DNA from 3 places in the Mesorhizobium sp. BAC0120 genome. Region 1 is predicted to be linked to each of the others. Evidence: predicted binding sites of a transcription regulator. Region 1 holds the regulator's gene; each other region holds the start of a gene.
The links. Region 1 encodes HrcA, which represses chaperone genes, less so after heat shock. Its sites were predicted from a motif close to GTTAGCACTCNCNNNNNGNGAGTGCTAAC; they were not measured.
Positions count from the first base shown of each region.

Region 2: groES (co-chaperone GroES) is a predicted target of HrcA. The motif match lies at 7,549-7,577, and genes of this name have one in related genera.
Region 3: groES (co-chaperone GroES) is a predicted target of HrcA. The motif match lies at 7,465-7,493, and genes of this name have one in related genera.

Region 1 is NZ_JAWRCU010000018.1:60,452-70,786, forward strand. Features, by position in the region: gene SAZ10_RS28070 (cytochrome P450) at 1-1,132, shown strand, start outside; gene SAZ10_RS28075 (YraN family protein) at 1,139-1,513, opposite strand; gene rsmI (16S rRNA (cytidine(1402)-2'-O)-methyltransferase) at 1,506-2,435, opposite strand; gene SAZ10_RS28085 (penicillin-binding protein activator) at 2,516-3,700, shown strand; gene hemW (radical SAM family heme chaperone HemW) at 3,759-4,907, opposite strand; gene rdgB (RdgB/HAM1 family non-canonical purine NTP pyrophosphatase) at 4,904-5,560, opposite strand; gene SAZ10_RS28100 (VOC family protein) at 5,564-5,974, opposite strand; gene rph (ribonuclease PH) at 6,140-6,856, opposite strand; gene hrcA (heat-inducible transcriptional repressor HrcA) at 7,165-8,235, shown strand; gene SAZ10_RS28115 (putative quinol monooxygenase) at 8,255-8,554, shown strand; gene grpE (nucleotide exchange factor GrpE) at 8,694-9,347, shown strand; gene SAZ10_RS28125 (GNAT family N-acetyltransferase) at 9,515-10,015, shown strand; gene SAZ10_RS28130 (adenosine kinase) at 10,040-10,335, opposite strand, start outside.
Region 2 is NZ_JAWRCU010000004.1:39,894-50,228, reverse strand. Features, by position in the region: gene SAZ10_RS10590 (co-chaperone GroES) at 1-263, shown strand, start outside; partial or broken gene groL (chaperonin GroEL) at 323-1,954, shown strand; gene SAZ10_RS10580 (hypothetical protein) at 2,024-2,254, shown strand; partial or broken gene htpG (molecular chaperone HtpG) at 2,390-4,278, shown strand; gene SAZ10_RS10570 (transglutaminase family protein) at 4,656-5,549, opposite strand; gene SAZ10_RS10565 (DUF1488 domain-containing protein) at 5,559-5,834, opposite strand; gene SAZ10_RS10560 (hypothetical protein) at 5,831-6,157, opposite strand; gene SAZ10_RS10555 (hypothetical protein) at 6,160-6,396, opposite strand; gene SAZ10_RS10550 (hypothetical protein) at 6,499-6,867, opposite strand; gene SAZ10_RS10545 (hypothetical protein) at 6,864-7,124, opposite strand; gene groES (co-chaperone GroES) at 7,630-7,947, shown strand; gene groL (chaperonin GroEL) at 7,984-9,621, shown strand; gene SAZ10_RS10530 (hypothetical protein) at 9,775-10,167, shown strand; gene SAZ10_RS10525 (hypothetical protein) at 10,180-10,335, shown strand, end outside.
Region 3 is NZ_JAWRCU010000006.1:293,658-303,992, forward strand. Features, by position in the region: gene SAZ10_RS16670 (molybdopterin guanine dinucleotide-containing S/N-oxide reductase) at 1-1,748, opposite strand, end outside; gene SAZ10_RS16675 (MaoC family dehydratase) at 1,758-2,594, opposite strand; gene SAZ10_RS16680 (acetyl-CoA C-acyltransferase) at 2,795-3,997, shown strand; gene SAZ10_RS16685 (3-hydroxyacyl-CoA dehydrogenase NAD-binding domain-containing protein) at 4,012-6,033, shown strand; gene SAZ10_RS16690 (MBL fold metallo-hydrolase) at 6,030-6,914, shown strand; gene SAZ10_RS16695 (hypothetical protein) at 6,968-7,309, opposite strand; gene groES (co-chaperone GroES) at 7,640-7,954, shown strand; gene groL (chaperonin GroEL) at 8,013-9,641, shown strand; gene SAZ10_RS16710 (hypothetical protein) at 9,712-9,936, shown strand; gene SAZ10_RS16715 (hypothetical protein) at 10,003-10,242, opposite strand.

The sequences.
Region 1 (10,335 bases):
GGTGCTGCGGCCGATCCTGCGCGACGGGCTGCTGACGGCGGAAGGTCAGATCTGGCGCCGCTCCCGCAAGGCGATGGCGCCGGTCTTCACGCCGCGCCACATCTTCGGCTTTGCCGAGCCCATGCTCAAACGCGCCGAGGAATTCGCCGGGCGCTACGAGGCGGTGCTCGGCGAGACCGTCGACATCTCGCGCGACATGACCACCCTCACCTACGAGATCCTGGCTGAAACGCTGTTTTCGGGCGAGATAGCCGGCGGCCCCGGCGACTTCGAACACCAGATCGATCGGCTGTTCGAGACCATGGGCCGGGTCGACCCGCTCGACCTCTTGCGCGCGCCGGACTGGCTGCCGCGCATAACCCATCTGCGCGGCCGCAAGACGATGTCTTATTTCCGCGGGATCGTCGCCAAAACCATGGAGATGCGCAAAGAGCGCATGGCCCGCGATCCCGACGGCGTGCCGGAGGACTTTCTGACGCTCCTTCTACGCGCCGAAGGACTGGACGGACTGTCGCGCAGCGAGATCGAGGACAATCTCATCACCTTCATCGGCGCCGGCCACGAAACGACTGCGCGGGCGCTGGGTTGGACCATCTATATGCTCGCCGAAGCGCCTTTCGAGCGCGATCGAGTGGAGCAGGAACTGAAGGAAGTGCTCTGTGCTGAGCAGGATCCGGCCAAATGGCTGGATTCAATGCCTTTCACCCGCGCCGTTTTCGAAGAGGCTCTGCGTCTTTATCCTCCTGCCCCTTCGATCAACCGAGAGCCCATCGAGACCGACCGCTACCGGGATCTCGTGCTGCCCAGAGGGGCGCAAGTCCTGGTGATGCCCTGGACGATTCATCGCCACCGCAAGCTCTGGGATCGGCCGGACGCCTTCATGCCGGAGCGTTTCCACCCGGAGAACCGCGATAAGATCGATCGTTTCCAGTATCTGCCCTTCGGCGCCGGGCCGCGGGTGTGCATCGGCGCCAGTTTCGCCATGCAGGAGGCGGTCATCGCGCTGGCAGTGCTGCTCTCGCGCTATCGCTTCGATACCGTGACGAACACCAATCCCTGGCCGGTCCAAAAGTTGACAACCCAGCCCGAGGGTGGGCTTCCCATGCGGGTCACCCGCCGCCATCAACATTAGTGAATCTCAGTTTCGGCCCCGAAACGCGTCCTCGACATGGACGGGCCAGCGCCAGGGCAGCACCGCGACCATGTCGAAGCGCATCGAAAGACGTGCGTGGTCCGGCTGGCGGATGAGCCATAAGTCCGCGGCGTTCTCGATACGCTGCTCGGAGTAGCCGCCGATCGCGTCCATCGCCTCGACGAGTGTCGGGCGCGCCTTGACCTCGACGATGGCGACGAGATCCCCGCGCCGGGCGATCAGGTCGATCTCGCCGAGCCTGGTGCGGTAGCGCCGCGCGACGATGCGATAGCCTTTGAGGATCAGCGCGAGCGCAGCAAGCCATTCGCCACGATGGCCGCGACGGTAGGCACCGTAGCGTCGAGATGCCTCGTCAGCCATTGCGCGCCGCCTTGAGCTCGACCAGCCGCCGATAGAGTTCCGGCTTGGCACGGCCGGTCATCTTTGCTGCTTCCGCTGCGGCCCTCGAGGCTGGCATTTCGGCGGAAAGCGCCATCAGGAGGCCATCCAGATCCTCGACCTGAGCCGGTTCGGCCGTCGGGGGGCCAACGCAGACGACGATCTCGCCTTTCGGGGTCGCCGCCTCGCGATAATGGGCCGCCAGTTCGCCGAGCGCGCCGCGGCGCGTTTCCTCGAAGGCCTTGGTCAGCTCGCGCGCGACGACCGCATGCCTGGTTTCGCCAAACACCTCCGCCATGGCGACAAGCGTCTCGCCAAGCCGGTGCGGCGATTCGAAAAAGATCAGCGTCGCAGGCGTCGTCCGCAGCGCTTCGAGCCGGCTCTTTCGCTGACCCGCCTTGGCAGGCAGAAAACCTGCGAACAGAAAGGAGTCGGACGGCAGACCGGAAGCCGTGAGCGCTGCGAGCACCGCCGATGGCCCTGGGATCGGGATCACCTTGACACCCGCCGCAAGCGCGCGCTCGACCAGCCGGTAGCCGGGGTCCGAGACGAGAGGAGTTCCCGCGTCCGAAACCAGCGCGACGCTCCTGCCTTCCGCCAAAGCAGCAATCAGGCGCGGGCCGGCCTCGTCGGCATTGTGCTCATGATAGGGCGTCGGCCGCTTGCGAATGCCATAGCGATCGAGGAGCACGCGCGTGACGCGCGTATCCTCCGCAGCGACGATTTCGGCAGCGGCAAGTGTTTCGAGAGCGCGGATCGTGATATCGGCGAGATTGCCGATCGGGGTCGCGACAAGATAAAGAGCAGGCGCCAGCGGGCGCGCAGCTACCTCGGCTTGCGCGATCACGAAGCTTCGGACCTGCTTCTCGTCTTCGGTCTGTCTGCGTCTTTCCGTCTCGGTCATGCGCGTTCTTTGACATGTCGGGGCGCCGGTTGCAAAATCTGGCCGCAGCTCGATGGGTGCGGCGCTCAGGCAAGGGGTATATGGGTTTGGAATTTCGTGCCGCGCGACTTGCTGTCGCCGCCGCTTTGCTGCTGTCGGCCTGCGAAACGGTCCCCTTCGGCCTTCCTCAACCGTCGCAACCCGACCCGCCCCCGGCCATCACGCTGCCGCCGGCAAAAGGCGAGATCATCGGTACAGGCCCGGTCCGCATCGCCGTGCTGCTGCCGATGACGGCACCGGGGAACGGCAGCCGAATAGCAACCGAGTTCCGCAATGCAGCGAAGATGGCGGCCGAGGAATTCGGCCAGCAGACCATCGAACTCGTGGTGAAGGATACCGCCGGCAAACCCGAGCAGGCGCTAGCCACGGCAAGCGAAGCCGGCGCGGAGGGCTCTTCCGCGGTGCTCGGCCCGCTCTTTGCCGCCGAGGTGACACAGGCCGCCACGGTGCTGCGGCCTGCCAACAAGATCGACATCGCCTTCTCGTCGGATGGCAATGTCGCGGGCGGCGGCACATACCTCAACTCCTTTTTGCCGGAGGGGATCGTCGATCGCGGCGTGAGCTTTGCAATCATGCGCGGATACCGCAGCTTCGTAGCGCTGCTGCCGAACGGCCCGGCCGGTGATGTCGCCGAGAACCAGCTCAAGCGCACACTCGCGGCGAACGGCGGAACTCTCATCCAGTCGGCGCGCTACGACTATGACGACAGCTCGCTGCAAGTCGCGGCATCCTCGATCGCTCAAGCCGCCGGACAGGCGCAGGCGATCTTCATTCCCGACGGCGGCAGCAGCCCGAATGCCGTCGCCGCGGCGCTGAGGTCCAGCGGGGTCGACCTCGCCTCGAAGAAGCTGATCGGCACGGGTCAGTGGACGACTTCGAACCTTACCGACCCCGCGCTCGTCGGCGCCTGGTTCGCTGATGCCGATCAGACCAGGCTCGCGACCTACAAAACGCGCTACCGCGAGAAGTTCGGTGCCGATCCCTCCATCAACTCGGCCCTCGCCTATGACACGGTCGCCATGGTCGCCGGCATCGTCAAGCGGTACGGGGCGGCCGGCTTCACCAGACCGGTGATCGAGGAGCCAGCTGGCTATTCAGGCTATACGGGGGTCTTCCGCTTTCTCTCCAATGGCACGCCGGAGCGCGGCTACGCCGTCTACGAAGTCGGCGCCGGCGGCGCGATGACGATCGTCAGCCCTGCGCCGACAAGCTTCGGGCGGAGCTGAGCAAAGCTGGAGCAGGATGAATTGCAGTGGCATCATTCATCCGGTGCGCGACCATGCTCTACCGCGCCAGATCGGCCACTACCGCATCCAGCACGATCATGCCGGCCGGCGTTGCGCGCAGCCGCGAATTGCCGATCTGCTCGATCAGCCCTTCCTCCTGCAGGATCGACAGCCGGGGCGCGTTGAACGGCTTGCCGGCAAGCTCCTCGTAACGGGCAAGATCGATGCCTTCGGCAAGCCGCAGACCCATCAGCAGGAATTCATCGATCTCTTCAGAACGGGTGAGCGTCTCGCCGCCGGTTACGCCATGGCCCTTCGCCTCGACAAGGTTAAGCCAGGTCTCCGGCACCTTTTCGGTCATCGTCACAACGCGCATGCGGTTTTCGATGAAACGGCCATGCGCGCCCGGTCCGGCCCCGACATATTCGCCATAGCGCCAATAGGTGAGGTTGTGGCGGCTCTCAGCGCCCGGCCTGGCGTGGTTTGAGATTTCGTAAGCCGGCAAACCGTGCGCAGCGGTGACCTCCTGCGTTACCGTATAGAGCTCGGCGGCCGCGTCAGGCTCGGGGATCGCGAACTTCTTCGCCGCATGCAAGGCATGGAACGGCGTGCCCTCTTCGATCGTGAGCTGGTAAAGCGAGAGGTGGTCGACCGCATGACCGATGGCCTGCTTGAGCTCGGCCTCCCAGGCCTCGGGCTGCTGGCCAGGGCGCGCATAGATAAGGTCGAAGGAAAGCCGTGGGAAAATCTCGCGGGCCAGCGCGATCGCGATGAGCGCCTCGTCGACATTGTGCAGCCGGCCCAAAAATTTCAGGTCGGCATCGTTCAGCGCCTGCACACCCAGCGAGACGCGGTTGACGCCGGCCGCGCGATAGCCACGGAAGCGCGAAGCTTCCACGGAAGACGGGTTGGCCTCCAGCGTGACCTCGGCGCCCTCTGCCAGGGTCCAATTACTTGCCACTGCATCGAGCACGGCACCGACTGTCTCCGGCTTCATCAAGGACGGCGTGCCGCCGCCGAGGAAGATACTGGTGACGGTACGCGGCCCGGTGCGGTCGCGCATGGCGGCGAGCTCCTTCGCGAAGGCCGCGGCGAAACGCTCCTGGTCAACCGGCTGATGGCGGACGTGGCTGTTGAAGTCGCAATAGGGGCATTTGGCCGCACAGAACGGCCAATGGATATAGACGCCGAAGCCGGGATCGTTCATCTCGACCCAAGCCTCGCCCGGGCAAATTTCTGGAAGGCGCGAGCGCGGTGCGAGAGTGCATTCGCTTCACCCGGCTTCCAGCCATGCTTCTGCTCGGCAGTCATCTCTCCGAACGTTTTGTCGTAGCCATTCGGCATGAACACCGGATCGTAGCCGAAGCCCAACTCGCCGCGCGGCGGCCAGACGAGATGGCCCTCGGCCTCGCCGCGATAATATTCCGCGTAACCATCGGGCCAGCATAGACAAAAGACCGCAACGAAGCGCGCTGTGCGGTCCTTAGGCTCGAGCGCGCCCTTCTCGCGCAAGAGATCTTCGACCTTCTGCATGGCGATGCCGAAATCGCGCTTGCCGTCGGGGGTTTCCGCCCAGTTGGCCGTATAGACGCCGGGCTGGCCGCCAAGCGCATCGGCACACATTCCGGAATCGTCCGAGAGCGCCGGCAGGCCGGTGGCGACGGCAGCCGCGTGTGCCTTGATATAGGCATTCTCCTCGAAGGTCGTCCCGGTCTCGTCCGGCTCGGGCAGGTCGTATTCGGCGGCCGAGCGGGCCTCCAGCCCGAACGGACCGATCAGATCTGCGATCTCCCTGAGCTTACCGGAATTGTGGCTGGCGACGACGATCCGCCGTCCGGAGAGGTCATGCTTGGCATGCATCAATCAGAGGCCCCAGATGCGTGGCTCGGCGAATTCCAGCGAATTGCCGGAAGGATCGCGGAAATAGATGGAGCGGCCGCCCTGCGGCCATTCGAAATCGGCCTCGACCGCGGTGCCCTTGGCTGTGAGCACGGCTTTCCAGCGCTCGATCTCCTCCGCAGTCGCGGAAAAGCAGAGATGGCCCGGTCCGCGGGAGCCGTGTGGCGGGACCGGCAGCTTTGCGTCGGGCGCAGGCGGCACTTCGGTGGCTTCTGCATTGAAGATGAGGAGGATGCCATTACCGCAGCGGAAGAAGGCGTGACGGCCCTCGACTTTTCCGACCAGGGCGAGGCCGAGCACATCACGGTAGAAGGCTTCGGCGGCAACGAGATCGGTCACGTAAAGGGCGGATTCGAGGATGGTCGAGGGAGTCATAGTGTGCTCTCCTTCGGAACAGTCAGCTCCTTACGTTGCCCCCCTCTGTCCTGAGCCTGTCGAAGGGGCCGGACATCTCCTCCCCTGCGGGGGAGATGTCCGGCCCCTTCGACAGGCTCAGGACAGAGGGGGGCGCGAAAGGGCGTAAGCATTTTGCAGAAAGGCCTACTCCACCGCCATCTTCTGCAGATCTACCAGCCGTGCGATGCCCTTGCGTGCCAAAGCCATCAGCTTAAGGAACTGCTCCTCGCTGAACGGTTCGCCTTCGGCGGTGCCCTGCACCTCGACGAGCCCGCCCTTGCCAGTCATCACGAAATTGGCGTCGGTGCCGGCGGCTGAATCCTCCGCATAGTCGAGATCGATCACGGGAGCGCCGTCGAAAATGCCGCAGGAGATCGCGGCGACGTGGTCCTTCAACACCCTGGACACGCTCGCCATTTGCCGCGCCTCCATCCAGGCAAGGCAATCGTGCAGCGCTATCCAGCCGCCTGTGATGGAGGCCGTGCGTGTGCCGCCGTCGGCCTGGATGACATCACAATCGACGGTGATCTGCTGCTCGCCGAGCGCCTGCAGGTCCACGACGGCGCGCAGCGAGCGGCCGATCAGGCGCTGGATCTCCAGCGTCCGGCCACCCTGTTTGCCGGTCGATGCCTCGCGGCGCATGCGCTCGCCGGTCGAACGCGGCAGCATGCCGTATTCGGCCGTCACCCAGCCCTTGCCCGAATTGCGCATCCAGTTCGGCACCTTCTCTTCAAGGCTGGCGGTGCAGAGCACATGCGTATCGCCAAATTTGACGAGGCAGGAGCCTTCCGCGTGCTTGGAAACGCCGCGCTCGAAGGAAATGGCGCGCATCTCGTCCGGTTGCCGCTTCGATGGCCGCATATCTGAAATCCTGTTCAGGGAATCGTCGCGGGCTTGTAGCCCTCCAAGGCGCGCTGCGCAAAGGAAAACGCCGCCGGCCTAGTGTCCCGATTCTGAAATTCGCTTGAGTTTGAGATAGGGCTCAGGGCGAATTTCAGAATCTCAGGGACACTAGCAACTTATTGAGTCCTAGTGTCGTTTTGATTTCAAAGTTCGTTCAGAGCCCGATATCAAAATGAGGCGAACTTCGAAATCTCGACACTAGCCCGAGGTTGTGTTCGCTTTCCCGCTGGCTATATCCTTGCTGTGTTGCTCCACCACCGGATGCCATGGCCAGAATCGATCCCGACCAGACCCTCCAAACCCTCGACGCGCGCTCGCGCGACATCTTCCGTGTAATCGTCGAAAGCTACCTGCGTGACGGCGAGCCGCTCGGCTCGCGCAACCTGTCGCGCGTGCTGCCGGTCAGCCTGTCGCCGGCGACCATACGCAATGTGATGAGCGACCTCGAGCAGCTCGGCTTGATCTATGCGCCGCACATATCGGCCGGCAGGCTGCCGACGCAGCGCGGCCTGCGCTTCTTCGTAGACGCCTTCATGGAGATCGGCGATCTCAGCGACGACGAGCGCCGCTCGATCGAGGCGCAAGTGAAGGCATCGGGCAGCGGCGCCTCGCTGGAGCATATGCTGACCGAGGCGAGCCAGATGCTGTCCGGCATGTCGCGCGGCGCCGGCCTTGTCGTCGCTGCGAAGAACGAAGTGCCCCTCAAGCATATCGAGTTCATCCAGCTCGAGCCGACCAAGGCGCTCGCCGTGCTGGTCTCGCAGAACGGCGACGTCGAGAACCGCATCGTCGAGCTGCCCCTCGGCACGACGGCCTCGCAGCTTCAAGAGGCCACGAACTTTCTCAACGCGCATATCCATGGCCGTACGCTCGCCGAGGCCAAGACGAGCATCTCGAGGCTGAAGGAGGAGACGAAGGCTGCGCTCGACACGCTGTCCCAGGAGCTCGTCGAGAAGGGGCTGGCTGTCTGGGCCGGCTCCGAGGGCGGCCTGCCGGCGCGGCTCATCGTACGCGGCCGCGCCAATCTCCTGGAAAATGTGACGGCGCAGGCCGATATCGACCTTCTGAGGCATCTGTTCGAGGATCTCGAGAACCAGGAAGGGGTGATCCAGCTCCTCGACCTCGCCGAGCAAGGCTCCGGCGTGCGCATATTCATCGGTTCGGAGAACAAGCTCTTCTCGTTATCGGGCTCCTCGCTGATCGTCGCCCCTTACCGGGACAAGGAAGCGCGGGTGATCGGTGCGCTCGGCGTGATCGGGCCGACAAGGCTCAACTATGCTCGCATCGTGCCGATGGTGGACTATACCGCGCAGATGGTGAGCCGGATGCTGCGGTAGGCTCGGCAAAGGAGGTGCGATGTTCGGCCTGATCGGAAAAATGAGAGCCAACGCCGGCCAGCGGGATGCCTTGCTTGGGCTTCTGCTCGGGAGCACCAAGCAGATGCCTGGCTGCCTGAGCTATATCGTGGCCAAGGACACGGCGGATGCCGACGTCATCTGGGTCACCGAAGTCTGGGACAATGCTGAAAGCCACAAGGCATCGCTGTCCTTGCCGGCGGTACAGGCTGCGATTGCGACGGCGCGGCCGCTGATCGCTGGTTTCGAATCCCAAGTCATGACGGAGCCGGTCGGCGGCGTCGGCATAACCAGTCTTTGAATGGACCTGCTGCCTGATCAAAGCTATCGCAGGCTCGCGATAGGAATGGAATCCCCTTAGTGCCTTGATTTTTGTCGCCTGAATCTCGATATCGGGCGCAATTTTCTGGACCACCCACGAGAGAGATGACAGACACGCGATGAGCGACAAGTCGAACGAAGAGCGATTTTCCGAAGGACAGCCTGAGAACGGCAACAATACCCCTGCGAACGACACCGGCGATTATGAGGTCGTCGTCAAGCTGCTGAAGGAAAACGAGGAACTGAAGGATCGTGCGCTGCGCGTTGCCGCGGAGATGGAGAATCTGCGCAAGCGGACCGCGCGAGACGTGCATGACGCCCGCAGCTACGCCATCGCCGCGTTCGCGCGCGACATGCTTTCGGTTTCCGACAATCTGCGCCGCGCACTTGAGGCCGTCCCCGATGACGCGAAGGCCTCGGCCGACGCCGGGTTCAAGGCGCTGATCGAGGGCGTCGACATCACCGAGCGCGCGATGCTTTCCGCGCTGGAACGGCACGGCGTGAAGAAACTCTATCCCGAGGGGGAGAGGTTCGATCCGAACTTCCACCAGGCGATGTTCGAGGTGCCGAATCCGGACGTGCCGGCCAATACCGTGGTGCAGGTCGTGCAGGCGGGCTACTCGATCGGCGATCGGGTGCTGAGGCCGGCGATGGTCGGAGTCGCCAAGGGCGGCCCTAAACCTGCCGCTGCGGAAAACAAGTCGAAAGCCGCTGAAGCCGAAGCACCGGCCGAGCCGGGACCGGTGAATGAGCAGGCCGAGAAGGACGCCTGACCCAGCCGGAATTTAGGCCGGCGCGCTTCCTACCTTACCCCGGCGCAGCCCTGGAGCGGCTGACGCCCGGATAAATCCGGGATGCCGCTCTATCCATTTGTTTTTGCCGCATTTGTGCAACGCCAAGTGATTCCACTTGGCTGCAAAATGCTCTAGCGAAGGCGGCCATGGTCGACCTCCTGGTAACCTACATGGAGATGACGGAGCCGCCGCCAGCGGCTCCCAAATCTTCGCCGGACTCCAGCCTGAGGGTTGAACGGGAGCGGCTTGGCCGCACCGATTACATGACGCTCTACAGAGCCGTCGGGGAGCCGCTTCAGTGGGACGAGCGGCTCAGAGTGGAGCCCGAGACGCTCGATCGTTTGCTCACCGTTCCCTCGACCCATATTCACGTCCTCCGCTTGAATGGGGAGGCAATTGGATTTTGCGAGTTCGCCAGGGTCGGCGAGCCGGAGGTGGAATTGGTCCATTTCGGGCTGGTCCCGGCCGTGCAAGGCAAGGGTTTCGGTCCTTACCTGCTGGATCACGCGTTGCGCCGGTGTTGGCAGCATTCGCCCAACCGAATTTGGCTGCACACAGATACGAACGACCACCCGAGCGCGGTCCCGGTTTACGCAAAGGCCGGCTTTCGCCCGTTTCTGCAGCGTATCGAGACTTTTCCCGGCTGACGAAAGCGTTCGCCTACCAGAGGACTAAAGCAGTCCCGCCCTTTGCGCTTCTTCGCGCAAATTCTGGCGCGGGCGTGGCCCGATCTGCTGGATGCAGAGGCCGGCCGCAAGGGAGCCGAGCCGTGCGCAGTCGGTAAGGCTGCGGCCATTTGTATAGCCGAACAGGAAGCCGGCGGCATAAAGGTCGCCGGCGCCGGTCGTGTCGACCAGCCTCTCGATCTCGATCGCCGGAACGGCTGCGGTCTCGCTCGACGAGACCACCACGGAACCCTTTTCCGAGCGCGTGACCGCCGCGAGCTTGCAATCCTTGCGGATCAGAT
Region 2 (10,335 bases), on a different contig from region 1:
ACGAAAAGACCGCCGGCGGCATCATCATCCCCGACACCGCGAAGGAAAAACCGAGCGAGGGCGAGGTTATCGCCATCGGCCCCGGCGCGCGTAACGAGGCCGGCCAGCTTCAGCCGCTCGACGTTAGGGTGGGCGATCGCATCCTGTTCGGCAAATGGTCCGGCACGGAGATCAAGCTCGACGGTCAGGACCTCATCATCATGAAGGAAAGCGACGTGATGGGCGTGATCGAACAGGCCGCCACGCTGAAGAAGGCCGCCTGACGGCTTCTTTCAACGTCAACCAGTCAACGAAAGCTGCCTAGATTTGAAGGAGTGATCCAATGGCTGCCAAGGAAGTCAATTTCAACACCGAAGCCCGCGAGCGCATGCTGCGTGGTGTCAACATCCTCGCCGACGCGGTGAAAGTCACGCTGGGCCCCAAGGGCCGCAACGTCGTCATCGACAAGTCGTTCGGCGCCCCGCGCATCACCAAGGACGGCGTCACCGTCGCCAAGGAAATCGAGCTTGAGGACAAGTTCGAGAACATGGGGGCGCAGATGGTGCGCGAAGTGGCGTCGAAGACCAATGACCTTGCCGGTGACGGCACCACGACCGCTACGGTTCTCGCGCAGGCGATCGTCAAGGAAGGCGCCAAGGCTGTCGCGTCGGGCATGAACCCGATGGACCTGAAGCGCGGCATCGATAAGGCGGTCGATGCGATCGTCGCCGAGCTGAGGACCAATGCGCGCAAGGTGACCAAGAACGACGAGATCGCTCAGGTCGGCACCATCTCGGCCAATGGCGATGCAGAAATTGGCCGCTTCCTGGCCGAGGCGATGCAGAAGGTCGGCAACGAAGGGGTCATCACCGTCGAGGGAGCCAAGACCGCCGAGACCGAGCTGGAAGTTGTTGAAGGCATGCAGTTCGACCGCGGCTATCTCAGCCCCTATTTCATCACCAACCAAGATAAGATGCGCGTCGAGTTGGAAGAGCCTTACGTGCTCATCCACGAGAAGAAGCTCGCCAACCTTCAGGCGCTGCTTCCGGTCCTGGAAGCCGTGGTGCAATCCGGCAAGCCCCTGCTGATCATCGCTGAAGACGTCGAAGGCGAGGCGCTTGCCACGCTGGTCGTCAACAAGCTGCGCGGCGGCCTCAAGGTGGCTGCGGTCAAGGCGCCTGGCTTCGGTGATCGCCGCAAGGCCATGCTGGAAGATATTGCCAATCCTCACCGGCGGCACCGCGATCAGCGAGGATCTCGGCATCAAGCTTGAGAACGTCACGCTGCAGATGCTTGGTCGCGCCAAGAAAGTGGTGATCGAGAAAGAAAACACCACTGTCGTCGACGGTGCCGGCAAGAAGGAGGAAATTCAGGGCCGTGTCGCCCAGATCAAGGCGCAGATCGAGGAGACCACTTCCGACTACGACCGCGAGAAGCTGCAGGAGCGGCTTGCCAAGCTGGCCGGCGGTGTTGCGGTGATCCGCGTCGGCGGCTCGACCGAGGTCGAAGTCAAAGAGAAGAAGGACCGCGTCGACGACGCGCTGCACGCTACGCGTGCCGCGGTCGAGGAAGGCGTTTTGCCGGGCGGGGGCGTTGCCCTGCTGCGCGCGACGACGGCGCTTGATGCGGTCGTCGCCGACAATGCCGACCAAAAGCATGGCATCGAGATCGTGCGCCGCGCCATTGAGGCTCCTGTCCGGCAGATCGCCGAGAATGCTGGTGCCGAAGGTTCGGTCATCGTCGGCAAGCTGCGCGAGAAGACCGAGTTCGGCTGGGGCTGGAATGCTCAGACCAACGAATTCGGCGATCTCTACAAGCGGGCGTGATCGACCCTGCCAAGGTCGTGCGTACCGCGCTGCAGGGCGCTGCCTCCGTTGCGGGTCTGCTCGTCACCACTGAGGCAATGGTGGCCGAGAAGGCGAAAAAGGAAGCACCGATCCCGGCCATGCCGGGTGGTGGCGGCATGGACTTTTGAGGTTTCGATAAAACTGCCCGCTCCCGGTTTCGGGAGCGGGCTTATGTCAGACTGACTTCGGAGAATGCCATGAATATGATGACAACCGTCGGGGCCGTTCCGTCTCCGACACATTCGGCCAAAGAGTTCCTGGCCCACGAAACGGAATGCCGGAGCGCGCTGAAGCCGCTGCTGGACGGCCTGATTGACATGGCCGAATCCGCTGGCTGGAGCCGCCGCACGGCTGCCTCGACGCTGATGTTCCTCGCCGCGCAGCATGTGTCAGCATCATCTGGGACGTCTGAGAGCAGCGGATCGTAGATCGCAGACCTCGCTTCCGGGCGAGCCTTCCAGCAGATAAGCTGGCGGGGGCGGCGGAGCCCGACCTTGAGACTTTTCCGCTTTCCTGCCATTCAAAATCGAAATTGACAGTTTGCACACAGCATTGGCGTTGAGATGACGACAGATACCACCGCGACGGAAACGAGAACATTCGAGGCGGACGTCTCGCGGCTGCTCCATATGATGGTGCATTCGGTCTATTCCGACCGTGATGTCTTCCTGCGAGAACTGATCGCCAACGCCGCCGATGCCTGCGAGAAGCTGCGTTATGAATCGATCGGCCGTCCCGAACTGCTGGGCGACGATCCCAGGCCGCGCATTGCCATCGCCGCCGATCCCGACAAAAAGCAGCTTGTCGTGGAAGATAACGGCACCGGCATGAGCCGCGACGAGATGGCGGAGGCGCTGGGCACTATCGCCCGATCGGGAACACGTGCCTTCATGGAGCGCATCGAAGCCGGCAAAGCAAATGAAGACACACAGCTGATCGGCCAGTTCGGCGTCGGTTGTTACTCCGCCTTCATGGTGGCTGACAGAGTGGACGTGATCAGCCGACAGGCGGGAAGCGAAGCCTGGCGCTGGTCCTCCGACGGAAAAGGTTCCTATGAGATTGGTCGGGTCGCATTTGATGAAGCGCCGAGCGCGGCACCCGCGTCGTACTTCATCTCATGGAGGACGCCACCTCCTACACCGAAAGCTATCAGCTCGAACGACTGGTGAAGTCACAGTCCGGCCACGTGCAAGTGCCGATCTCGCTCATCGAAAAGCCCGGTGCCGAAGCACGCGACATCGCGGACGGTACGGCCCTATGGGTGAAACCGAAGAGCGAGATCAAGCACGAGGAATATACGGATTTCTATCGCGGCATTGCCGGCCAGTATGACGAGCCAGCCGCGACGATCCATTTCCGCGCCGAGGGCCGGCAGGAGTACAGCGTTCTGGCCTTCGTGCCCGGTGCGCGTCCGTCCGACCTCTTCGATCAGGACCGCAAGGGGCGGATGAAGCTTTACGTGCGGCGCGTCTTCATCACCGACGATGCCGACCTCTTGCCGCGCTATCTCCGCTTCGTTCGCGGGCTGGTCGATTCCGCCGATCTGCCGCTCAACGTCTCGCGCGAGATGATCCAGGAAAGCCCGTTGCTGGCGGCGATCCGAAAGGGCGTCACCAACCGTATCCTTGGTGATCTCGTCAAACTGGCTGAGAATGATACGGAAGCCTATGCGAAGATCTGGGAGAACTTCGGAGTCGTTCTGAAGGAAGGTCTCTACGAAGACTACGAACGGCGCGAGCAACTGTTCAAGCTGGCCCGCTTCCGCTCGACTGCCTCCGGTGAGGCGTCGCGCAGCCTTGCCGATTACGTGTCTGCAATGAAGGAAGGGCAGAAGGCCATCTTCTTCATTGCCGGCGACGATCGCGCGCGGCTCGAAGCTTCGCCCCAGCTCGAGGGCTTCAAGGCACGCGGCATTGAAGTCCTGATGTTGACCGATCCGGTCGACAGCTTCTGGGTGACGATCGCGCCGGAATTCGAGGGGAAGCCGTTCAAATCGGTAACGCAAGGCGCGGCCGACCTCTCGGACATTCCACTGCTCGACGGCTCTGCAAAGCCGGACGCCGAAATATCATCGGAAATCGCCACGTTCCTGGCCTTCGTCAAAACAGCGCTCGGTGATGCTGTATCCGACGTGAAGGCCTCCGACCGCCTGACCGAGAGCGCGGTCTGTCTGGTCGCCCCTGAGCATGGCCCCGATCGGCAGTTCGAACGGCTGCTCAATGCGGCAGGCCGTCTCGACAAGGCTGCGAGGCCTGTTCTGGAAATCAATCCCCGGAACGAGCGCATCGTAGCGCTGGCAAAGCTTGGCAACGACGAGCGGGCCTTCAAGGAGGATGCGGCGCATCTTCTTTATGACGAGGCCCGTGTGCTTGACGGCGACAAGCCGGCGGATGCCAGGGCATTCTCGGAGCGGCTTGCACGCTTGATTGCGCGGGGGCTGTCCAGAGACTGAGCAAGGCAGGTTGGCAAGATCCCCAACGGCTATTTTCGGGACGACGTTAACTTCAACAAAGGGTGGAGTCGACATGGAGGAATGGCGAAGTTGGATCTGAGGCAGCCCACCGGATGCAACATTGCGATGGAGCGCTACCACCATTATAATGTTGTGATGAGTTTCATTTGCTGACGCTAACCGAAAGTCGCTTCAAATAAACTCCGCGCCAGTTCGAATCCCTTTCTGATACCGTGTGCTGACGGGGCACCTTCGGCAGCAATGCGCCCGCAATGTGGGCATTGATTATGCCTTTTGCCGGTGCACAAAAGCAGACATTGCCGAAGGCGAAGCTGTAGGGTGAGGTGCACCACTTTCAGACCTCCCAACAAAGTGGCTTAACGCCGACTTTTTGTGTCGGAATGCATCGCTCCGCGTATGTTCCCATCTCGGGAAGATGAGGCTTCGACATGTTTGTCACCGATCGGTCCCGGCACCTCATAAGTCCAGACCCGAAACGCCTTCAGGACATGCGGACCGAACGAATTGATCAGCGGTATGTCGGCCGCATCGCGGCCGCGTGCAACGACGATCCTGCCGATCCGTGGCGTGTTGTTGCGCGGATCGAATGTGTACCATTCGCCATCGAGGAAGACCTCGATCCAGGCGCTGTAATCCATCGGATCGACGACCGGCACGCCGATGTCGCCGAGGTGGCCGTTGACATAGCGGGCCGGAATATTGAGGCAGCGGCAGAACGCGACGGCAAGGTGCGCGAAGTCGCGACAGACGCCGACACGCTCGTGATAGGTCTCGAAGGCCGTTCGCGTCGAGCGGGCCTGCATGTAGTCGAAGTGGATGTGATTGTGGACGAAGTCGCAGATCGCCTGCACGCGGCCCCATCCCGGAGCAACGGTGCCGAATATATCCCAGGCGATCTGGCTGAGTCGGTCGGTCTCGCAATAGCGACTGCCCATGAGGTAGACGAGACTGTCGTCCGGAAGGTCAGGCACCGCTAGTTCACGAGCATTTAGTACCACCTTGTCCAGCCTGCCGTCATCCTCGATCGTGGCGTCGCCCCATATCGTCAGGTCGCCCGCCGGCGCAACGAGGCGCCGACAACGGTTACCGAAGAGACCGCGGTAGGTCGAGACCGATACGTCGGGAGTGGTGAATGTCGTTTCCGGCATCCTGATGTCGGCCGCGCGGTCCTCATGGACCGATAGCAGGCAGACCAGGGCCCTGGGCTGCTGGCATGTCAGCGTGATCTCATAGCCATAGCGGATCAGCATCTTGAGACGTTACCGGAAATCCGCGGCGGTCAGCGTGTAGGAATCGCGGCGGCCGTGGGAATAGGCCTCGCGCGCGACATCGTAGATGGATGGGCGCAACGCGTCGAAAGCCGACAGGCATTTGGCTTCCAGCGCCCCCGCCTCGCGTTTGGCAGCATCCGACCTCGTGAGCGCACCCACCTCGATGAAGAAGCGGATCTGGAACATGCCGTCATGGCCCATGAAGCGCACGGCGTTGCGGACTTCGTCGAAGCTGCGGCTTGGGTTGGGAAAGGTCAGCGTCATGACCCGCGCTCCGCCGTTTTGGGAACTGCCTTGAAGGACGAGAGTTCGATGCGTTCCCTGCGGCGTTCGGCGTTGCGCAGGTTGAGACGCAACATGCCACGCGTCGCATCCAGACGGCTCAGGCCGGTCATGGCATCGCCGCCGAAACGCGCTGGAACTCCGGTAAAGACATGATAGATAGTCCAGGAACGGTCGGCTTCGATACGACGGCCATATTGATGGTGCATGGAATCCTGGCTGGGCGCACCGCCCTCGTTTTCCCAGACGCTGATCGCGGCTGCAATTCGCTTCCGTTCAGTCTCCTTGACGTGCTGCATATTCATGGTCATTGTCTTCCTTCGTCCACTGCTTCCGGGTCGATGACGCCGGAGTAGTGCGTTTTGCCGTTCGCGTCGGTGATCGCCATGGAGTCGGGACGCTGTGGCATGTCGAGGGTTCGCGCCAACAGCCGCGCGGCTGCAATGGCGCCGTCGAGATCGTCGACCTCAAGGGCTTCACGACCGATGACGGCATGGGCATCGTCGGCGTCGCGGGTCCTGTAGAATTCGATCACGATCTTCATCGTTCTTGCCCACCGGTATCGCATCGCGGTCATCAGCCCTTGCCATTGCCACGCGAAGCGTTGCTGTTTGTGGCGAGCTTGATCGGGTTGCTGAACGCGCCTTCAGGCTTGGGCGGCGCCTTTTCCTGCTTCGGCTTCCTGATCTCGCGATTGCTGCGTTTCTGTCCCTTGGCCATGGCCGAACGTCCTTTCGATGAGGGTTGCGCCTTCGCTGGATTGCGAGGGACGGACCGGTTCGAGGCTGTCCGGTGTCGCCACCCGCTCATTGCGTTCGTCATCGTTGCGGATGCGGTCCTGGAGCGAATCTCCTCTCGGCGGGAGCGTGCCGGTGATGCGGTAGACTTCCGAGGTTTTCGGGAATGTGCCGAAATTGCCGCGCAGGTGAACGGCCTGGCCCACCGCAAAAAGATGGGTTGCGGGGGCGGGTCGGACCGATCGGGCACCGGGTTGCCGGGCGCTTAGATAAGTCATGGTTGTTTGTCCTTTTCGAGTGCGGCGTCGAGGTCCGCCGGATTGATCGGCACCATCTGCTGCGTCGGTCCGCGCATCCCGATGCCAGGCAAGTGAATGAAAGCGCCGACACGTCGCCAGCCAAGCCAGGAGGCGCCCTCGATCGCTTCCTCGTCATGGTCGACGCGATAGTCGCCGGCCGGTTGCGGCGTATCGAAGTCCGGCAAGCTGAATGGCGCGGAGAAATGGACGACTGTCTGTGTGGTACGGCTGGCCATGGTTGCGATTCCCGCAGACGCACGCGGAGGCGCCTCCTGCATTATTCCCATCCGAACCGGAACGATGCCGACGCTGCCAGTACATCCGTGGTCAGCGTCGGCGTTCATTCCAGGGTTCGAACGGAGCGACACATGCGCCGGATTGGCGCAATAGAGCCGCTGTCGAGAATTCGGTGGTGAATGGCGGGTCTCTGACACCGCAAAACCCAAATCGGCCAAATCAACGAGCCACTTATATGCACCTCAATTGAGGTGCGAACAAGGCGTGGCATGCTTTTATTTATTTTCAGCCGTAAATTAAAAATCCCGATTTACAGAAAATAAACAATCGATTGAAAACAACAGTACGACCCTCAAAAAGCGATAATTTCTGTAAATTATATGAGATGATCGAGGAAATATTTTCAAATACGTAAGAATTAAATTTGGCACTCCTATCAATCGAGTGCCAAACGCCCTATGTTGGTGACGTGGCAGCCCTACGCGCAGCCTCAGAAAGATCCCAATGAAATTCCGGCCGCTCCACGACCGCGTCGTCATCCGGCGTGCGGAAGGTGATTTGAAATCCAGAGGCGGGATCATCATTCCCGACACCGCGAAGGAAAAGCCGCAGGAAGGCGAGGTGATCGCCGCGGGCCCCGGTTCTTGGGACGAGAACGGCACACTGATCCCGCTCGACGTCAAGGCGGGCGACTTCATCCTGTTCGGCAAATGGTCCGGCACCGAGGTCAGGATCGACGGCGAGGATCTCCTGATCATGAAGGAGGCTGACATCATGAGCATCGTCGAAAAGACCGAAGCGGCCGCCGAGAGGGCGGCCTGACCGCGTCCTCATTCAAGAATCGATTGGACAAACATCATGTCTGCCAAGGAAATCAAATTCTCCACCGACGCTCGCGACCGAATGCTGCGCGGTGTCGAACTGCTCAACAATGCCGTCAAGGTGACGCTTGGACCCAAGGGCCGCAACGTCGTCATTGACAAGGCCTATGGCGCGCCGCGCATCACCAAGGATGGCGTCACGGTCGCCAAGGAGATCGAGCTCGCCGACAAGTTCGAGAACATGGGCGCGCAGATGGTGCGCGAGGTAGCCTCCAAGACCAACGATCTTGCCGGCGACGGCACCACGACCGCGACCGTGCTTGCCGCCTCGATCCTGCGCGAAGGCGCCAGGCTGGTCGCCGCTGGGATGAACCCGATGGATTTGAAGCGCGGCATCGATCTCGGCGTCGCCGCCGTCGTCAAGGAAATCCAGGCGCAGTCGAAGAAGGTCAAATCTTCGGAAGAGATCGCCCAGGTCGGCACCATCGCTGCGAATGGCGACGCCGGCGTCGGCGCCATGATCGCCAGGGTGATGGACAAGGTCGGCAACGAGGGCGTCATCACCGTGGAGGAAGCCAGGACGGCAGAGACCGAGCTCGACGTGGTCGAGGGCATGCAATTCGATCGCGGCTATCTTTCGCCCTACTTCGTCACCAATGCCGAAAAGATGCGCGTGGAACTGGAGGACCCTTACATCCTCATCCACGAGAAGAAGCTCGGCAACCTCCAGGCCATGCTGCCGATCCTCGAAGCCGTCGTGCAGAGCGGCAAGCCGCTGCTGATCATCTCGGAAGATGTCGAGGGCGAGGCGCTGGCGACGCTCGTGGTCAACAAGCTGCGCGGCGGCCTGAAGGTCGCGGCCGTCAAGGCGCCGGGCTTCGGCGACCGCCGCAAGGCCATGCTGGAAGACATCGCCGTGCTGAGTGCCGGACAGATGATCTCCGAGGACCTCGGCATCAAGCTGGAAAACGTCACGCTGGACATGCTCGGGCGCGCCAGGCGGGTCGTGATCGAGAAGGATACGACCACGATCATCGATGGTGCCGGAGACAAGGCCGGAATTGCCTCGCGTATCGCCCAGATCAAGGCGCAGATCGAAGAAACGACATCGGACTACGACAAGGAGAAGCTGCAGGAGCGGCTGGCCAAGCTCGCCGGCGGCGTCGCGGTGATCCGCGTCGGCGGTGCGACCGAGACCGAGGTCAAGGAGAAGAAGGATCGCATCGACGACGCGCTGAACGCCACACGCGCGGCGGTTGAGGAAGGCATCGTTCCGGGCGGCGGCGTCGCACTGTTGCGCACAAGGACTGCGCTGGCTTCGCTGACGGGCGCCAATGCGGACGTCACCGCTGGCATTTCGATCGTGCTCAGGGCGCTCGAAGCCCCGATCCGGCAGATCGTCGATAACGCCGGCGTCGAGGGCTCGATCGTCATCGGCAAGCTCACGGACAGCAAGGATCGCAACCAGGGCTTCGACGCGCAGACGGAGACCTATGTCGACATGATCAAGGCCGGCATCGTCGATCCCGCCAAGGTCGTTCGCACCGCCTTGCAGGATGCCGGCTCGATCGGCGCCCTGCTGATCACCGCGGAAGCGATGATCGCCGATATCCCGGTGAAAGATTCCGCCGCCTCGGCAGCCGGAAATGGCGGTATGAGCGCAATGGGCTACTAGGCGCATCGACAGTCGCGGATGCCTGGGATGGCGTCTAGCAATCCCGCATTTCGTTTCAGGCCGTCGCGCCCGAGCCGATATGCGAAGGCAGTGCCTCAACTCTCCGCCGACGGCGGAGGGTAATCGGAACTTCAATCAGAAAGGATTGATACCATGGCCATGCAAAGTACGACGAATCGATCCTTCTCACGGCGTTGGGAAGACTATCAGCCTTCGAAGACCATGCTGGTCTGGGCGTGCATTGCGGCGGTCGTCGCCACGATGGTCGTCGGCTTTAGCTGGGGCGGCTGGGTGACCGGCGGCACCTCACAGGCGATGGCGGCGACGGCCGGCGACAACGCACGCGGAGAACTGGCGTCCGCCATATGCGTCGAAAGGTTCAACGCGGCGCCGGATAAGGCGGCGAAACTTGCTCAGTTGAAGGCCCTGGCCGACAGCTACGCGAAACGGCAGTTCATCGAGGCCGGCGGCTGGGCGACCATGCCCGGACAGACCAGCCCAGATAGGCTGGGCGTCCAGGCTTGCGCCATGGCTCTCGCCGCATAGATTCGAGGCGAGATGTCCCTGATCGCCGGGCAGGTTTCCGGCGATCTCTTTCGCCATCCACCAGCGACAGGAATCTATTCGATGGCCAACTCTGTCAAGAAAGCCGATCCGAAGCCGGCAACAAAAGAGAACGAACAAAACCGCTTCGAAAACATCCGCAAGGCGGCT
Region 3 (10,335 bases), on a different contig from region 1:
AGGCCGGAAGGCGTGCGCAGCGGAGCGCCCTCGGGATCGGCACGGAATTCCTCCAGCAGGCTTTTCGGCGGCGCATCGTTTTCGAAGCGAAACTCGCCGGCTTCCCAGAACGTCTCGAAGTCCGGCAGGTTGTGGCCGTAATCGGCTGCCGTTCGGCACGAGGCATCATAGAGATGGCGCACCCACGCCATCTCGTCGCGGCCCTCGGTGAAGGCATCGCGCAGGCCGAGATGGCCCGCGATATCGCTCAGTATTTCGTAGTCGTTGCGGGCCTGGCCCGCCGGCTCGACGACCCTGCGCATTGCGAAAAGATGCGGCTCCGATTTTGCGATGCCGAGATCGTTGCGTTCCACGGTCGTGGTGCAGGGAAGCACGATGTCGGCGTGTCGGGCGGTCGCATTCCACCACGGCTCCTGAACGATCACGACTTCCGGCTTCCGCCACGCGCGGACCAGCTTGTTCAGATCCTGCTGATGGTGGAACGGGTTACCGCCGGCCCACCAGACCAGTTTGATGTCGGGATAGCTGTAGCGCTTTCCGTCATAGTCGAAGGGTTCGCCCGGATTGAGCAGCATGTCGGCGAGGCGCGCGACGGGAATGAAGTCGGGGACGGGATTGCTGAACTGCGGCAAGGCAGGCCACGAGAAGGGAAGCTCGATGTTGCCCACGCGATTGGCGCCGGAATAGCCGAAACCGAAGCCTCCGCCGGGCAGCCCGATCTGGCCAAGCATGGCGGCGAGCGTGATGGCCATCCAGAGAGGCTGCTCGCCGTGACTGGCGCGCTGGAGCGACCAGGCGACGGAGATCATAGTCCGATTGGCGGCCATGCGGCGCGCCAGCGAGCGGATTGCTCCGGCCTCGATGCCGCAGATCGCTGACGCCCAGTCGGCGTCCTTCGGCTGGCCGTCTGCCTCGCCCAGGAGATAGGGCAGGAACCTGTCGAAACCTGTCGTGTAGCGTTGCAGGAAAGCGCGGTCGCTCAGCCCCTCTGTTTCAAGCGTATGAGCAAGGCCCAGCATCAGCGCAGTATCGGTGTTGGGGCGCAGCGCGACCCACTGCGCGTCCAGCTCCGGCTCCATGTCGCTGCAAAGCGGACTGACGTTGACGAATGCGGTGCCCGACCTGCGGCATTCGCGCAGCCAGTCCGGCACCCTGTGCCTGCTCACCCCGCCGGCGCTGACCTGGGCGTTCTTGACCGGCAGACCGCCGAAGGCAACGAAGAGACGGGTATGATCGCGGATCAACTCCCATGGCGTATGGCGTTCGCCCATGCCGTGGTGGCTGCCGATCAGATGCGGCAGCAGCACTTCGGCGGCGGCGTGGCTGTGCGTATTGACCGACCGGGTGTAGCCGCCGGCCACGTTGAGGAAGCGATGGAGCTGGCTTTGCGCATGGTGAAAGCGGCCGGCGCTGGCCCAGCCGTAGGAGCCGCCGAAGATCGCGCGGTTGCCGTGATCGCGCCTGACGCGTTCGAGCTCGCGCGCGGCCAGTCCGGTCGCGGTCTCCCAATCGACCGGCACGAACGGTTCGGCGCCGCGGCGGTCACGCGATGCCGCGCCTTCAGCGAGGAAACCGGCCCGCACCATGGGTTGTGGAATCCGGACCGTATCGTCCAACGTTCCCGGAATCGATCGCCCGATCGGTGAAGGCGACTGGTCTTCTGGATGCGGCATCATCGCGACCAGCCGGCCGTCTCGCACTTCAGGCCGGTAGGCTCCCCAGTGAGTCAGCGTGACGCGATTGGCCATGAGCGAACCTCAGGAGCGGATGTCGGCGCGCCCGCCATCGAGCAGCGGGGAGCTGCGCTCCCGAGTCCTGCCCGAGAAGGCGACGCCCGTGTCGGTTCTCCAGAAGGAGAAGAGGATGGTTTCGCCGGGATAGAGCGGGCCGCTGAAGCGGGCCGCAATCCTTGAAAGGCGTCCGGGATCGCCGGCGCAGAAGCGCTGCAGCACGGTCAGGCAGGCGATGCCGAATGTCGCGGCCCCATGCAGGATGGGGCGCTCAAAGCCGGCAGCGCGGGCCACGTCGGGAATTGCGTGCAAAGGGTTGCGGTCCCCGAGCAGCCGAAACAACAGCGCCTGGTCCCGGCGCGTGGATACCTCGACTATCTCGTCCGCTTCGCGCTCAGGCAGGCTTTCAAATTCCAGCTGTTCGCCGGCGGAGCCACCGAAGCCGCCGCCGCCGCGCACGAACAGGCTCGAGCGGAAGGTGAGCACGCGGCGGCCCGCCTGGAACAGACCGCTTTCCTGCAGGATGATCCCCGCTTTCCCTTCGCCCTTGTCGGTCAGGCCGATTATCTTGTCCTGCACCTTGACCGAACCGGAGGCGGCCATGGGTATGTCGAAGTGCACATCCAGTCCGCCATGGACGACCTTTGCGAGATCGACGCCGGCGCCCGCCATCCAGGAATCGTCAAAGGCGAGGATCTGCCCGAAAGTCGGGACGACGCGCTGGCCGTCTTCGTGAACAAGGCTGAGGTCGTCGGATAGGCCGGCGCCGAGCGACAGTGCGTAGAGCAGCGTGTCGCGGTCGCTATAGTCCAGATGCCGCGCGGGAAACTCGCGGCCGAGAAGGCGAGCAGGATCGAGCGTCACAGGCTGTGTCCAAACGTTGCTTTTGATCAGACAAGGATGGCACGGCGATTTGAATATTGCAACAGCGTGTCAATTGTTGAAACGCCATCACGATCGGGTTATGCGAGATAGCCTCGGGGCGCGGTCAAGGGCGCCGGCCGAAGGGTCGGCGGCGAGCGCATCTGACAATCTCGCCGGAGTCGGCCGAAGGAGTAGAAGCTGTGCGTGAAGCTGTAATCGTCGCCCTGGCAAGGACACCGATCGGCAAAGCCTATCGCGGCGCATTCAATGACACCACAGCGCAGGCGCTGGCGGCTCATGCGGTATCCAATGCCGTGACGCGCGCCGGCGTAGCCCCACAGGAAGTTGGCGACGTCGTGCTCGGGGCGGCATTGCAGCAGGGCTCGAGCGGCTTCAACATCGCCCGGCAGGCGGCGTTGCGGGCAGGATTTCCTACTTCCGTGGCGGGGATGACCGTCGACCGGCAGTGCGCTTCGGGACTGATGGCCGTGGCACTCGCGGCCCACAGCATCACCTCGGAAGGCATGGACGTCGCAATAGGCGGGGGCGTGGAATCCATTTCCCTGGTGCAGACTGTCCACGCGAACGCATATCGCGCTCAGGATCCCGACCTCGTGGCGCGCCACCCGGCACTCTACATGTCGATGCTGGAAACGGCCGAGATCGTAGCGGCGCGCTATGGTATAAGCCGAGAAGCCCAGGATGCCTTCGCATTCCAATCGCAGCAGCGGGTGGCCGCAGCGCAGGAGTCCGGCCATTTCGACGCCGAGATCGTGCCGATGACCACCGTCAGGATCGTCACCGACAAGGCGACAGGCGAAAGCCATGCCGAGACGGTTACCCTGACGCGCGACGAATGCAACCGGCCAAGCACGACCTTGTCGGACCTGGAGGCGCTTGCGCCCGTTTTCCGCGGCGGCCAGCAGATCGCCGAAGGGCGCTGCGTAACCGCCGGCAATGCGAGCCAGCTTTCGGATGGGGCGGCGGCGCTGGTGCTGATGGAGGCCCGGTCGGCGGAACGACGGGGACTGCAACCACTCGGCGCGTTCCGCGGCGTGGCGGTCGCCGGTTGCGACCCCGACGAAATGGGCATCGGTCCGGTCTTTGCCGTTCCCCGGCTGCTGGCTCGGAACGGGCTGTCCGTCGATGACATCGGCATCTGGGAACTGAACGAGGCGTTCGCCAGTCAGGCGGTTTATTGCCGCGACCTTCTGGGGATTCCGGACGAGCGGCTGAACGTCAACGGCGGGGCGATCGCCATGGGGCATCCATACGGCATGTCGGGCGCCCGCATGGCGGGTCATCTGCTGGTCGAGGGCAAACGCCGCGGCGCCCGCTACGGCGTAGTCACCATGTGCGTCGGCGGCGGCATGGGTGCAGCCGGGCTTTTCGAGATCTTCTGAGGGGGATCGACATAATGTCTTCGGAAACGCGGATCAACGCGGTGACCACATTGGCACACTCCGGCAAGGTCGCGGTGATCGCCGTTGACGCGCCGCCGGTCAATGCGCTCTCGGCTGCGGTACGCCAGGGCATCGCCGCAGGGCTTGCGATAGCCGCAGACGATGCCGCGGTCGCAGCGGTCGTGCTGATCTGCGCGGGGAAAGGTTTCTTCGCCGGCGCAGACATCAGCGAGTTCGGAAAGCCCATGGCTGAGCCAGACCTGCCGACGCTCGCCGACACGATCGAAAGATTTGCAAAGCCTGTCGTCGCGGCAATCCACGGCACCGCACTGGGTGGTGGGTTCGAGCTCGCCATGGCGTGCCACGCGCGTGTCGCAACCTCCTCGGCGCGGATGGGCCTGCCCGAGGTGAAGCTCGGCTTGATCCCCGGCTGCGGCGGCTGCCAGCGGCTGACGCGGCTTGCGGGCGCCAAGGCGGCGCTCGAGATGATCACGTCAGGCAATCCCATATCGGCTGGCGAGGCTCATTCGATGGGCATCGTGGACAGTGTCGGCGGGGTTGGCGTCCTGCGGGAGGTTGCGGTCGCGCATGCCGAGGCGCTTGCCGGCAAGCCGCCGCGCCGCACACGCGACCTCGATGCCCGCATCAAAGAGGCGCGCGCCGATCCCGCCCTCTTCAAGCGCTTTCGCGCCGGCAATGCACGGCGCTTGCGCCGCCAGGACGCGCCCGACCAGGCGATCCTGTCGATCGAGGCCGGGCTTACCCTCCCCTTCGACGCCGCAGTCAGAGCGGACACGGAGGCTTTCGACCGGCTTGAAAACGGTCCTCAGTCGGCCGCGATGCGCCACCTGTTCATTGCCGAACGCGAGGTCCGAAAGGTTCCGGGCCTGCCGCCCGACCTCGAAGCCCGCAACATTTCCAGGGTCGGCGTGGTTGGAGCCGGCACCATGGGCGGCGGCATCGCCATGGCGATGGCAAATGCCGGCATTCCCGTGTTGCTCACAGATGCAAGGCAGGAAGCCTTGCATCGAGGCCTCGCCACGATCCGGACCAACTATGAACGCAGCCTCAAGAGCGGCCGCCTGAGCGAGACGGAGCTGGAAGCAAGGATGGAGCTGATCGTCGGCGTCGACGACATCGAGGCGCTGTCAGATTGCGACCTGATCATCGAGGCCGCTTTCGAGGATATGGAGGTCAAGAAGGCGATTTTTTCCCGGCTTGACGGTGTGGCGCGGGCGGATGCCATTCTTGCCACCAATACCTCCTTCCTGAACGTCGACGAAATAGCAGCGGTAACCTCCCGGCCCGCGCAGGTCCTCGGGCTGCACTTCTTTTCCCCCGCAAATGTGATGCGGCTGCTTGAGATCGTGCGTGGAGCGCGCACCGGCGCCGACGTCCTGGCGACTGCGATGGCGCTGGCGCGCCGCATCGGCAAGACGGGCGTCGTGGTCGGAGTCTGCCACGGCTTCGTCGGCAACAGAATGCTGGCCCGCCGCCAGCGGGCAGCCAACCAGCTTATCCTCGAAGGCGCGCTGCCCTGGGACGTCGACCGGGTGCTGTACGATTTCGGCATGCCAATGGGTCCCTTCGCCATGGCCGATCTCGCAGGACTGGACCTTGGCTGGACGCCCGAACGCTCGACCGGTTCGACGATGGACGAGCTGCTTTGCGAGGCTGGGCGCTTTGGCCAGAAGAGTGGCGCCGGCTATTACGACTATGACGCGAGTCACAAGCCAAAGCCTGCGCCGATCGTCGAAGAAATGCTGGCCGGGCTCTCGGTCCGCGCCGGCGTGGAACGACGACCGGTTTCGGATGCCGAGATACTCGATCGCTGCCTGTCCCCTATGATCGAGGAAGGTCGCAAGATCATCGCCGAAGGGATTGCGCTGCGAAGCTCCGACGTCGACGTTGTCTGGGTGCATGGCTATGGCTGGCCGGCCTGGACCGGGGGCCCGATGTATTGGGCTGAGCATGGTGCGCTCGCCCCATCGGCAACACCGTCCGCGGAGCGGCCAACATCGAGGAAGCAACAATGACTGAAGAGTGGCCACTGGTGAAGGCCTTCTTCGATCACCGTACGTCCTCGATCCAGTATGTCGTTGCGGATCCGGCGACGCGGAAATGTGCCATCATCGATCCGGTTTTGGATTTCGACGAGAAATCGGGAGCGACGGCTACGAGCAGTGCCGACGCCATACTCGACTACCTGCGCGAGGAGGGGCTCGAGGTCGAGTGGATCCTCGACACACACCCGCATGCCGACCATTTTTCCGCTGCCTTCTACCTGAAGCAGAAGACGGGCGCACCGACCGCGATCGGCTCCAGGATCGTCGAGGTGCAGGAGCTCTGGAAGGGCTATTATAATTGGCCGGATTTCCGTTGCGACGGCTCGCAGTGGGATCGGCTTTTCGCCGAAGGCGACAGCTTCGTCATCGGCTCGATCCCGGCCAGGGTGCTCTTTTCGCCGGGACACACGCTTGCCTCGATCACCTATGTGATCGGTGACGCCGCCTTCGTCCATGACACGCTTTTCATGCCAGACAGCGGCACGGCGCGGGCGGATTTCCCCGGCGGCAGCGCCAGCCGCCTTTGGCGTTCGATCCAGGAAATATTAAGGCTGCCTGATCAGACGCGCCTCTTCACCGGCCACGACTATCAGCCGGGAGGCCGCGAACCGCTCTGGGAATCGACGGTCGCGGAGCAGCGCGCAAACAACATCCATATCTCGCGATGCCGCAGCGAGGCTGATTTCGTGGCGATGCGCGAGGCGCGCGACAAGACCCTGCCGATGCCGCGGCTCATCCTGCATGCCCTGCAGGTGAACATCAACGGCGGCCGCCTGCCGGAACCGGAAGCCAATGGCCGGCGATACCTGAAGTTTCCCATCGACGCCCTGGACGGCGCGGCCTGGAGCTGAGCCGACGCCGGGCGGCGCGGATAGTCCCCTGCTGACCGTTGTACCCATCAGTTTCACGCGACCACGCGGTCGAACATGTGTTGGTGATCGGTGGTCGGAAGTGATGGTGCGGCCGCTCCATCGAGCTGGCGCAGCGCATCCATGATCTGATCGAAGGACACTGGCTCCTCGACACCAGGTGGATGACGGAAGGCGGGCATCGATTCGACCGCGCAGGCATCGGATGCCCAGGACGACAGGATCGCCCGCTTTTCCTGGAGATCGAGCGTAAGGTCGTTCAGCACGTCATCGGGATGCTTGAAGTGCTGCGCCGGCGAGAGCAGCCGGTCGAGCGAGAAATCAGATGTTTCGGATGCGAGCGAGGGGATGATCGTCGAGAAGTTCTGGCGCTCCATCGAATTCCTCCGTTTCCAAAAAACTCCTTTGTTCGGGGTCTGGTTTTCCGTCTGCCCGATGCGTCGCCGGGCACGAGGATGATCTTGTTCGACCCCGCGGGAAATTCAAGCCTGGAAACTCGGCTTCGATCAAATTAACCCTATGTTTTCACGTCGTTAGCAGTCACCGATAGCGAGTGCCAAAAAATTTTGCGCGACCTCTTGAAAGCCGAAAAGCTCAAACTTAACTCGCCATGCGCGCGAGGTTTGTAGAAGCTCGCGTGCCACGTTCCGGGACCCTTCCGGAGCGGAGGAACCTCTCACAATCTGTTTGTCCGTGAGGAGAACGATATGACGTTCCGTCCATTGCACGACCGTATCCTGGTCCGCCGTATCGAGGCGGAGGAAAAGACGGCCGGCGGCATCATCATCCCTGACACTGCGAAGGAGAAGCCACAGGAGGGCGAAGTCATCGCCGCTGGTCCTGGCGCCCGCGACGAGAGCGGCAAGCTGGTCGCGCTCGACGTGAAGGTCGGCGACCGCATTCTGTTCGGCAAATGGTCCGGCACCGAGATCAAGCTCAACGGCGAGGACCTGCTGATCATGAAGGAAAGCGACGTGATGGGCGTGATCGAAGAAACAGCGAAGCTCAAGAAGGCGGCCTGATCGGCCCGCAAACCAAGCTCAAACAGTCAACGAAAGCTGCCTATTGAAGGAGTGATCCATGGCTGCCAAGGAAGTCAAATTCCATTCCGACGCGCGTGAGCGGATGCTGCGCGGGGTCGATATCCTCGCCAATGCGGTGAAGGTCACACTCGGGCCCAAGGGCCGCAATGTCGTCATCGACAAATCATTCGGCGCGCCGCGCATCACCAAGGACGGCGTTACCGTCGCCAAGGAAATCGAGCTCGAAGACAAGTTCGAGAACATGGGCGCACAGATGGTGCGCGAGGTTGCCTCCAAAACCAATGACTTGGCCGGCGACGGCACCACGACCGCGACGGTTCTTGCCCAAGCAATCGTCAGGGAGGGCGCCAAAGCCGTTGCATCGGGCATGAACCCGATGGACATCAAGCGCGGCATCGACAAGGCGGTCGAGGCTGTGGTTGCAGAGCTCAAGGCCAACGCGCGAAAGGTCACCAAAAACGACGAGATCGCGCAGGTCGGCACTATTTCGGCCAATGGCGATGCGGAGATCGGCCGCTTCCTTGCCGAGGCGATGCAGAAGGTCGGCAATGAGGGCGTGATCACCGTCGAGGAGGCCAAGACCGCCGAGACCGAGCTCGAGGTGGTCGAAGGCATGCAGTTCGACCGCGGCTATCTCTCCCCATACTTCATCACCAATCAGGAAAAGATGCGCGTCGAGCTGGACGAGCCCTACGTGCTCATCCACGAGAAGAAGCTCGCCAATCTTCAGGCGCTGCTTCCGGTTCTGGAAGCCGTGGTGCAATCCGGCAAGCCGCTGCTCATCATCGCCGAGGACGTCGAGGGCGAGGCGCTCGCCACGCTTGTCGTCAACAAGCTGCGCGGCGGCCTGAAGGTTGCGGCCGTCAAGGCTCCTGGCTTTGGTGATCGTCGCAAGGCGATGCTCGAGGATATCGCCATACTCACCGGTGGCACGGCCATCAGCGAGGATCTCGGCATCAAGCTTGAGAACGTGACGCTCAACATGCTCGGGCGGGCCAAGAAGGCGGTGATCGAGAAGGAGAACACGACGATCGTCGACGGCGCCGGCAAGAAGGCCGAGATCCAGGGCCGCGTCGCCCAGATCAAGCAGCAGATCGAGGAGACCACCTCGGACTACGACCGCGAGAAGCTGCAGGAGCGTCTTGCGAAGCTCGCAGGCGGCGTCGCGGTGATCCGCGTCGGCGGCTCGACGGAGGTCGAGGTCAAGGAGAAGAAGGACCGCGTCGACGATGCGCTGCACGCCACGCGGGCGGCGGTGGAGGAAGGTATCCTCCCCGGCGGAGGCGTGGCGCTTCTGAGGGCGGTAAAGGCCCTCGATAATGTCATCACCGCCAATGCCGACCAGAAATACGGTGTCGACATCATACGACGGGCCATCGAGGCGCCCGCCCGGCAGATCGCCGAGAATGCCGGCGCGGAAGGCTCGATCATCGTCGGCAAGCTGCGCGAGAAGAGCGATTTCGCCTATGGCTGGAACGCCCAGACCAACGAATTCGGCGACCTCTACAGGCAGGGCGTCATCGATCCGGCCAAGGTCGTGCGCACCGCGCTTCAGGACGCCGCATCCGTTGCCGGCCTGCTGGTGACCACCGAGGCCATGGTGGCCGAGAAGCCCAAGAAGGAAGCCGCGCCTCTACCGCCCGCCGGCGCCGGCATGGACTTCTAAAGCATCATAAAGGCTGCCTGCTCCCCCTTGCCGGGAGCGGGCAGCCGGTTTGGACCACTTGGAGCGTGCCATGAACATGATGACGACCGCCGGAGCTGTTCCGTCTCCGACACATCCGGCAAGAGACTTTCTGGCTTACGAAACCGAATGCAGGAGCGCGCTGAGGCCGCTGCTGACGGGCTTGCTCGACATGGCTGAATCCGCAGGCTGGAATCGGCGAACGGCTGCATCGGTGCTGATGTTTCTCGCCGCGCAGCAGGTCTCGGCGACGGCCCATGCTTCGACCGCTGCCTGACGCAGAAGGAACTTTACGCCCCAAGAGACCGCTTCTATTTCGTCAGTAGGTGGCGGCGCAGAAGTTCTAGCCATGCAGCAGCACGACGGTGCGGCCGTTCGGGTTCGGCGGTTTCACGTCGAGATAGGCCATTTGGAACTCCTGGCCCTGCGAAGAGAACGTGAAGCGCATTACCGGGTAAGCGTAATCGAACCCCTGCAATTCCGGTCCATAAGCCGGCTCGTCCTCGGCGGCCGCAATCCGTGGACTGAGGCTCACGGCGGCGATCAATGACGCAAGACCGAACAAGGCGGCTAAACGGATCATCGGGCGATCCTGCAGACTGAACCCCAGGAGCCTCTGACTAACCCAGCAGCTCGGCGCCATCGAGAAGGTGAACGATGAGCGCTCGGTCCTGTG